2 regions of the Cobetia sp. 3AK genome follow, and region 1 is predicted to be linked to the other one. Evidence: riboswitches for the same ligand, from Rfam matches in the RefSeq annotation. Region 1 holds a riboswitch; the other holds the start of a gene.
The links. Region 1 has a riboswitch for thiamine pyrophosphate ahead of thiC (phosphomethylpyrimidine synthase ThiC). Riboswitches for the same ligand answer to the same signal wherever they lie in the genome.
Positions count from the first base shown of each region.

Region 2: another riboswitch for thiamine pyrophosphate. It lies ahead of QD228_RS14535 (ABC transporter ATP-binding protein); the one in region 1 lies ahead of thiC (phosphomethylpyrimidine synthase ThiC).

Region 1 is NZ_JARWKR010000002.1:315,008-319,152, reverse strand. Features, by position in the region: TPP riboswitch at 137-275, shown strand; gene tenA (thiaminase II) at 419-1,078, shown strand; TPP riboswitch at 1,269-1,409, shown strand; gene thiC (phosphomethylpyrimidine synthase ThiC) at 1,537-3,546, shown strand; gene QD228_RS03815 (peptidylprolyl isomerase) at 3,677-3,955, opposite strand.
Region 2 is NZ_JARWKR010000011.1:19,977-24,121, forward strand. Features, by position in the region: gene QD228_RS14525 (potassium/proton antiporter) at 1-111, opposite strand, end outside; gene QD228_RS14530 (hypothetical protein) at 233-1,192, opposite strand; TPP riboswitch at 1,318-1,431, shown strand; gene QD228_RS14535 (ABC transporter ATP-binding protein) at 1,493-2,245, shown strand; gene QD228_RS14540 (ABC transporter permease) at 2,242-3,009, shown strand; gene QD228_RS14545 (ABC transporter substrate-binding protein) at 3,075-4,145, shown strand, end outside.

The sequences.
Region 1 (4,145 bases):
CAGGAAGCCCTTTCGGCATCGCAGGAGGCCCTTTCCGCATCGCAGAAGGCCTCCCAAAGTCGCATGGGTTTTAGGGCGGCAGAGGCTTTTCCTGCACCGCAGGACTGTTACACTCGAGATATCGTGACGTCTGAGTCACAGCTTGACGGGGTGCCGGTAAGACCGGCTGAGATGTCATTCGCACTGTTCGAGGCCTTGCATCGAGGTGCGTGTATGACGATCCCGCCGAACCTGATCCGGTTAGTACCGGCGTAGGGATCAAGCGCGAAGTGTTGCCGCACATCATCTTCACCTCTTCCAGGTGAACGCCGCACCTCCCCCCGCTTTTTCCCTGCAGATTGCCGGACCTGACCACGCTCGAGCCAGACCTTTGCCACTCCATCACGGATTGGCAGCACGCTCACCGAGGGATGCGTCGATGCCCAGCTTTTCAGACCTGACCAGTGCCTGCGCCGAGGAATGGCGCGACTATCTCGAGCATGACTTCGTTCGCCAGCTCGGGGAAGGTCGTCTGCCAGAGGAGTCCTTCCGCCATTACCTGCAGCAGGACTACCTGTTCCTGATCCACTTCGCGCGCGCCTGGGCGCTGGCCGCCTACAAGAGCCGCACCCTCGCGGAGCTGCGTCAGGCCACGGCCAGTCTCGACACCATCCTCAATACCGAGCTCGATCTGCATATCGGCTACTGCAGCGAGTGGGGCATCAGCGAGGATGACCTGAGTGAGCTGCCGGAATCCCGCGCCACCCTGGCCTATACCCGTTACGTACTGGATTGCGGCCAGCGCGGCGACCTGCTCGATCTGCACGTGGCGCTCGCGCCCTGCCTGATCGGCTACGGCGAGATCGCCGAGTGGCTGCTGGATCAGGACACCACCGAGATCGAGGACAATCCGTACGCGGACTGGATCGCGATGTACTCCAGCGATGACTTCAAGGAAGCGGTGGACGCCGAACGTGAATGGCTGGACGCTCGGCTCTCGGAGGTCTCGGAGCGCCGACTGGGCGAACTGGTGGATGTCTTCCGCGATGCGACGCGTCTCGAGATCGACTTCTGGCAGATGGGGCTTGATCGCGACTGATCCGTGGCAGGCCGTCGCCTGACAGGCCGCGCCTGCGCGAACGGAAGACACACCGATTTTCATCGGCCTGGGGACGTGGTCCTCTCGCCAATCATCCAGACACACCACAGGCCATCAGAGCCTGAATGCGAGCACGATGACCTGGGCCAGCACAACGCTCAGCACAGGTCATGCCCGCATTGAACTCTGAGCACGCTTGACGGGGTGCCGGTGGAACCGGCTGAGATCCTGCATGCATCACCTCGCCGCCAAATGGGCGAGGCTGCCAGCAAGGGGTCCCGTGGAACCTGAACCGGTTAGGACCGGCGTAGGAATCAAGCTGATGGTCAGCCGCTGCCCGCGGCCGCCTCGCCCCCGAACCATTGCACTGGTGCGGAATCGGCGATGGCCATCCTCTCCCTGCGCACGGTCTTCCCATGATGACGTCAGCCGTGACGTCGCCCTTTGAGGAGACCTGCATGAGCACTACCCCCACGACTCAAGATCCGCAAGCCACCAACGCCGCCGAACCGTCGCTCGCCCCCCAGCCTGAGGCTGCGCCGAAGGCGCGCGCACGTCCCGGTCGCAAGGATGGCAGTCGCCATCTCGCCAGCGAAGCCCGCGTCGACGCCGCCGCCATCGCGCCGCTGAGCGGCTCGCGCAAGATCTATATCGAAGGCTCCCGCCCGGACATCCGCGTGCCCATGCGCGAGATCGGCTGCTCGCCGACCCAGACCTCCAGCGGCCTGGAAGAGAATCCTCCGATCGTCGTCTACGACACCTCCGGCCCCTACACCGACCCAGCGGTCGAGATCGACATTCGTCGCGGGCTGGCACCGCTGCGCGAGAAGTGGATCGAGGAACGCGGCGATACCGAACAGCTCAATCAGCTGAGCAGCGAATATGGTCGCGTGCGCCAGGCCGACCTGCGCCTGTCGTCCCTGCGTTTCGAGCTGGACCACCGCCCGCGTCGTGCCCTGCCGGGCAAGAATGTCACCCAGCTGCACTATGCGCGCCAGGGCATCATCACGCCGGAGATGGAGTACATCGCGATTCGTGAGAATCAGCGTCGTATCGCGCTGCGTGAGGAATATCAGGGCAGCGACTCCGTCGAGAGCATTCTGGGCCACCAGCACCCGGGTCACAGCTTCGGCGCCAACCTGCCCGACGAGATCACCGCCGAATTCGTGCGTGAGGAAGTCGCGCGTGGCCGCGCCATCATTCCCGCCAACATCAATCACCCGGAAAGCGAGCCGATGATCATCGGCCGCAACTTCCTGGTGAAGGTCAACGGCAACCTGGGCAACTCGGCGGTCACCTCCTCCATCGAGGAAGAGGTCGACAAGATGACCTGGGCGATCCGCTGGGGCTCCGACACCGTGATGGATCTCTCGACCGGCGCCAACATCCACGAGACCCGTGAATGGATTCTGCGCAACTCTCCCGTACCCATCGGCACGGTGCCGATCTATCAGGCGCTGGAGAAGGTCGATGGCGTGGCGGAGAATCTTGATTGGGAGATCTTCCGCGACACGCTGATCGAGCAGGCCGAGCAAGGCGTCGACTACTTCACCATCCACGCCGGCGTCCTGCTGCGCTATGTGCCGCTGACCGCCAGCCGCGTGACCGGCATCGTCTCGCGCGGTGGCTCGATCATGGCCAAGTGGTGTCTGGCACATCACGAGGAAAGCTTCCTCTATCGCCACTTCGAGGACATCTGCGAGATCTGCAAGGCCTACGACATCAGCCTGTCACTGGGCGATGGCCTGCGCCCGGGCTCGGTGGCCGATGCCAATGACGCCGCCCAGTTCGGCGAGCTCGAGACGCTCGGCGAGCTGACGAAGATCGCCTGGCAGCACGATGTCCAGGTCATGATCGAAGGTCCGGGTCACGTGCCGATGCACCTGATCAAGGAGAACATGGACAAGCAGCTCAGCGAGTGCGACGAGGCGCCCTTCTATACCCTCGGTCCGCTGACCACCGACATCGCCCCGGGCTACGACCACATCACCTCCGGTATCGGTGCCGCGATGATCGGCTGGTTCGGCTGCGCCATGCTCTGCTACGTGACCCCCAAGGAGCACCTGGGCCTGCCCAACAAGGACGACGTCAAGACTGGCATCATCACCTACAAGATCGCCGCGCATGCCGCGGACCTGGCCAAGGGGCATCCGGGCGCGCAACGTCGTGACAATGCACTCTCCAAGGCACGCTTCGAGTTCCGCTGGGAAGACCAGTTCAATCTGGGCCTTGACCCGGACACCGCGCGCAGCTTCCACGACGAGACGCTGCCCAAGGATTCGGCCAAGGTCGCCCACTTCTGCTCCATGTGCGGGCCGAAGTTCTGCTCGATGAAGATCACCCAGGAAGTCCGCGACTACGCCAACGAACACGGCCTGACCGGTGACGCCGACAGCGTGATGGCCGGCATGCAGGAGCAGGCTGACAAGTTCAAGCGCGAAGGCAGCCAGCTCTATCAGGAGGTATAGGTAGAGGGATTGGCGCACGAAAGGCTGACGTGCTGAGCCGCACGAAAAACGCCCCGACCATCACTGGTCGGGGCGTTTTCAATGGCCTGCTGCCAACCGCTCATGACGTGTCATGAGCGTGATCCAGAGATCACGTGCGGCTGGTGACTTCCAGCAGGTGATAACCGAACTGGGTCTTCACCGGGCCCTGCACGGTGTTGATCGGTGCGCTGAACACGACTTCGTCGAATTCCTTGACCATCATGCCCGGGCCGAAGGCGCCCAGGTCACCGCCACTGCGACCGGACGGGCAGGAGGAGTGCTCGCGAGCGGCATCAGCGAAATCGCGGCCGTTCTCGATTTCGGTCTTGAGAGCTGCACACTGTTCTTCGCTGGAAACGAGAATATGACGCGCTGTGGCCTGTGCCATGTCTATCACCTGTCACTGATCGAATAAATGCCGCCGGCAATCACCGGCGGCGTGGCAGCACATTGTGGCCCAAGGCGACGCTCGCCGCTAGCGTCGCGCGCCTCCCCACCTCCCCAGCGATGCCTCAGACGCGCGAACGCCCACCCGGAAGACCGGATGGGCGTTGTAGACGCTCGCCTGAGAGCGTCAG
Region 2 (4,145 bases), on a different contig from region 1:
GAACAGCAACAGCAGGGGCATGCCGAGACGAGCCGAGACCCGACTTGCCAGCACGCTCAAGGCGATGAGCATGCCCGCCAGCAAGAAGTAATAGTTCAGATTCTCTACCACGTGTGCTCCCCCGCCATTCCCGGCACCAAGTCTCGAATCACGTCTGCGACGGCCCAGAGACAGTATTCCATGTCAGCGACGAGGCTGCAGAGAAATTTCTCAAATATTCATGGACTTGCGATCAACATGTCAGGCTTCTCGGCGACACCCAGGCCGGGGCTGCCGCCAGCTCGGCGTAGCGGGTCGGACCGAAGGCTTCCATCGCCCACAACAGGGCTCGGCACAGCTCACGCTGACCGTCGATATCGACCATGCGCCCATGACGCGAATAACCGGCGAGGAAGGCCTCACGCTGACTCGGCGTCTCCAGCAACAACTCGATCAGTGCCCAGTCGAACTCGATCGGAGCCCACACCAGTGCCTCCCAGTCGCTCCATACCCAGCCGGTGGCGGCGCACAGATATTGGTCCGCGCGCAGGTCCGGCAGACTCCAGACGGCGCGAGCGGGATGCGAGAAGGTACGTGATGGCAGGTCCCCCAGCTCATGGGACAGGGGATGGCGCGCGAGAAAACGCGTCACGCGGGCATTCCAATGCAGCAACGGCATGGGCTGGGCAAGGGGCTGACCAAAGCCGGACACGGTGTCCTGATGCAGCCGCCCGACCTGATCTCCCAACAACTCACAGAAGGTGTCACTGAGATCACTGGGCTGACCGCTGGACCACGGCAGATGCCAGACGGGCGCGCCATCGAGACGTCCCAGATAGGTCAGCGGCAGCGGAGGGATGGGCAAACGCGCCGGCAACGCGCCCGCCAGCCGTGTCAGGGCCTCAGGTTGCGCCCAGCGATCGGCGCCGAAGACACCGCGCATCGCTCGCCAGAAGGGGTCGTGATCCGGGCCGGTCCGCGCCAGCTTGATCAGGCCGGGGGTGCCGCCACGCTGCCGCCACAACCAATTGGCACTATCCGGCCAGGCAAGTGCCAGCGGCTCCAGCGCATGCCCCAGATAGGTGGAAAGACGGCGAGTCAGCGCATCCTCCGGCCAGCCACTGGGCACGGATGTCGCGTCTGGCATCACGGGTCGCTGCGGTGGCACGGGATAACCGCTGGAGCAGGTCGAGAGATCCGGGGTATCAGGCATGTTGATCTCCTTGAGGCTGCGATACCTCGATAGCATACCCAACACCGGGCCATGCAGCATAGCCACACGACAGCCACCCCGACGATGGCAGGGATGCAACCGGCGGGCAGGTGACGGTACACTGTCGGCCTGGATGGGGGTGCCCGAAAGTGGGCTGAGAGCCGATGCGTCACGTCGCATGGCAACCCCTGGAACCTGATCCGGTTGATACCGGCGGAGGGAATTCCGGTCACCTGCCCAAGCGTCAGGCGCCCTGCGTGCTTCCTCCCCTCGGCATGCCGCCTGACCACGGATGACACTGTGTCGCTGGGACTCTCCCTCAACAACGCCCGCATCGATTACGCCAGCCATACGCTGTTTCGTGATCTGTCGGCGCGTCTGGATGCCGGAAGCTGGACGGCCCTGCTGGGCCGCTCGGGCTGCGGCAAGAGCTCACTGCTGCGCCTGCTGGCCGGCCTCGAGATGCCCGACCATCACACGCTGGAACTCACCACCGATGATGGCAAGCCACTGGCGGGTCGCGTCGCCTGGATGGCGCAGCAGGACCTGCTGCTGCCCTGGCGCCGGGTGCTGGACAACCTGTGTCTGGGAGATGACCTCCATCGTCGCCCTCGCGATACCGAGCGGGCCCGCGAACTGCTGGCAGCGGTGGGTCTGGAGGGGCGCGAGCAGGCCTGGCCAGACGCCCTCTCCGGCGGCCAACGCCAACGCGTCGCATTGGCGCGAACGCTCTACCAGCAGGCTCCGGTGGTGATGATGGATGAGCCCTTCTCCGCAGTGGACGCCATCACGCGACTCGAACTGCATGATCTCGCCAGCCGGCTGCTGGACGGACGCACCGTGCTGATGGTCACGCATGACCCGCTCGAGGCGTTGCGCCTGGCCGACCAACTGCTGGTGCTGCGTCCGGGCCGCGACAGCCAGCAGGGGGCAGTGCTCGACCGCTTGCCGGGGCTCTCGCCGCCTCGCCCGGTGCCGCTGGACCTGCCCGCCCTGCAGCAGGCCCAGTCCGAATTGATCACACGCCTGCGCGACGGCGAGGAGACGCCATGAAACGCCTGCATGCCCTGCGTCATCTCGCCATCAGCGCCGCCGTCCTGCTGGGACTCTGGCAACTGGTGATCATCACCACGGCCGTGCCGCCCTACATCCTGCCAGCGCCACTGGCAGTCGCGGAGGTGCTGGTCCGTCAGGCTCCGATGCTGGCACACCACGCCGGCATCACCTTCGCCGAGATTCTTGGCGGGCTGGTACTGGGGGTCCTTCTCGGACTGAGCACCGCGCTGGCACTGGCGTTCATCCCCCGTCTGCGGCGCACCCTGCTGCCATTGCTGCTGATCAGCCAGGTGATCCCGCTGTTCGCGATCGCTCCACTGCTGGTGCTGTGGCTGGGCTATGACATGCTCTCCAAGGTCGTGATGGCCACGCTGATCATCTATTTCCCCGTGGCCTCCACCGGCTACGACGGCCTGCGACAGACCCCTCAGGGCTGGCTGGATCTCGCCCACACCCTGGGCGCCAGCCCGTGGCGACTGCTGCTGCATGTCCAACTGCCCGCCGCGCTGCCGGCATTGGCTTCCGGCGTGCGCATGGCAGCGACAGCCGCTCCCATCGGGGCCGTCATCGGTGAGTGGGCCGGCGCAAGTCAGGGCCTCGGCTATCTGATGCTCAATGCCAATGCCCGGATGGAAATCGACCTGATGTTCGCCGCTCTGCTGGTGCTGGTCGCCTTTTCGCTGCTGCTGTATTTCACGCTGGATGCCCTGCTGCGTCGCCTGATGCCCTGGCATCGGGATCGCCTGACCCGTTTGAACTGAGCGCTTCCGGCTGTCAGGCGATGCCCTGACGGCCTCACATTCTCGACACCACAAGGAATACCGCCATGCCATTCTCGCCATCGGCGATCCGCCGTTCCGGCAAGCTGTCCTGCCTCTTCGCGACGCTGCTGACAACCCTCAGCCTGAGCACCTTCGCCCTGTCAGCCGAGACTGGCGCCAGCGCCGAGCCCCAGGCCCCGACCGCCAGCGATAGTGCAGCGGCAGCGGTCACCAAGACCGGGCAGGACGGTGCCACCCTCGAGCCATACGCTTCTGCCAAGCAGACTGCCGAGACCGAGCAACAGACCCGCCCCGCCGCTGGCGATGTGCAGGACCCGCAAGCGGCCGCCACCGATGCCAAGCCCCTCACGCACCTCAAGGTCATGCTCGACTGGTACACCAATCCCGGCCACGGGCCGCTGGTGCTGGCTCAGGAACTGGGCCTGTTCAAGCAACATGGTCTGGACGTCGAGCTGATCGCTCCGGCAGACCCCAGCGTCCCCCCCAAGCTTGCCGCGGCGGAGCGTGTCGACATCGCCATCAGCTATCAGCCCCAGCTGCACCTGCAGGTGGATCAAGGGCTGCCGCTGGTGCGCATCGGCACGCTGGTGGCCACCCCGCTCAACGTGGTGGTGGTACGGGCTGACAGTGACATCCAGTCGATGGCCGACCTCAAGGGCAAGCGTGTCGGCTATTCCGTCGGTGGCGTGGAGGAAGTCCTGCTGTCCACCATGCTCCAGAACAGCGGCCTGACACTGGATGACATCACCCTGACCAACGTCAACTTCTCGCTGACGCCGTCACTGCTGACCCGCAAGGTCGACGCCGTCACCGGGGCATTCCGCAACTTCGAACTCGCCCAGATGGCACAGGAAGGCGTCAAGGGCCGCGCCTTCTACATCGAGGAAGAAGGCGTGCCGACGTATGACGAACTGATCTTCGTCGCCAACAGCGACAGCTATTCTCACAAGCACGAGCAGTACGCCGCCTTCCTGTCCGCCGTCGGTGAAGCCACCGCCTGGATGATCAACCACCCTGACAAGGGCTGGAAGCTGTTCCGCGAGTCCGACCCGGCACTCGATACCGCGCTCAACAAGAAAGCCTGGTATGCCACCTTGCCGCGCTTCGCCCTGCGT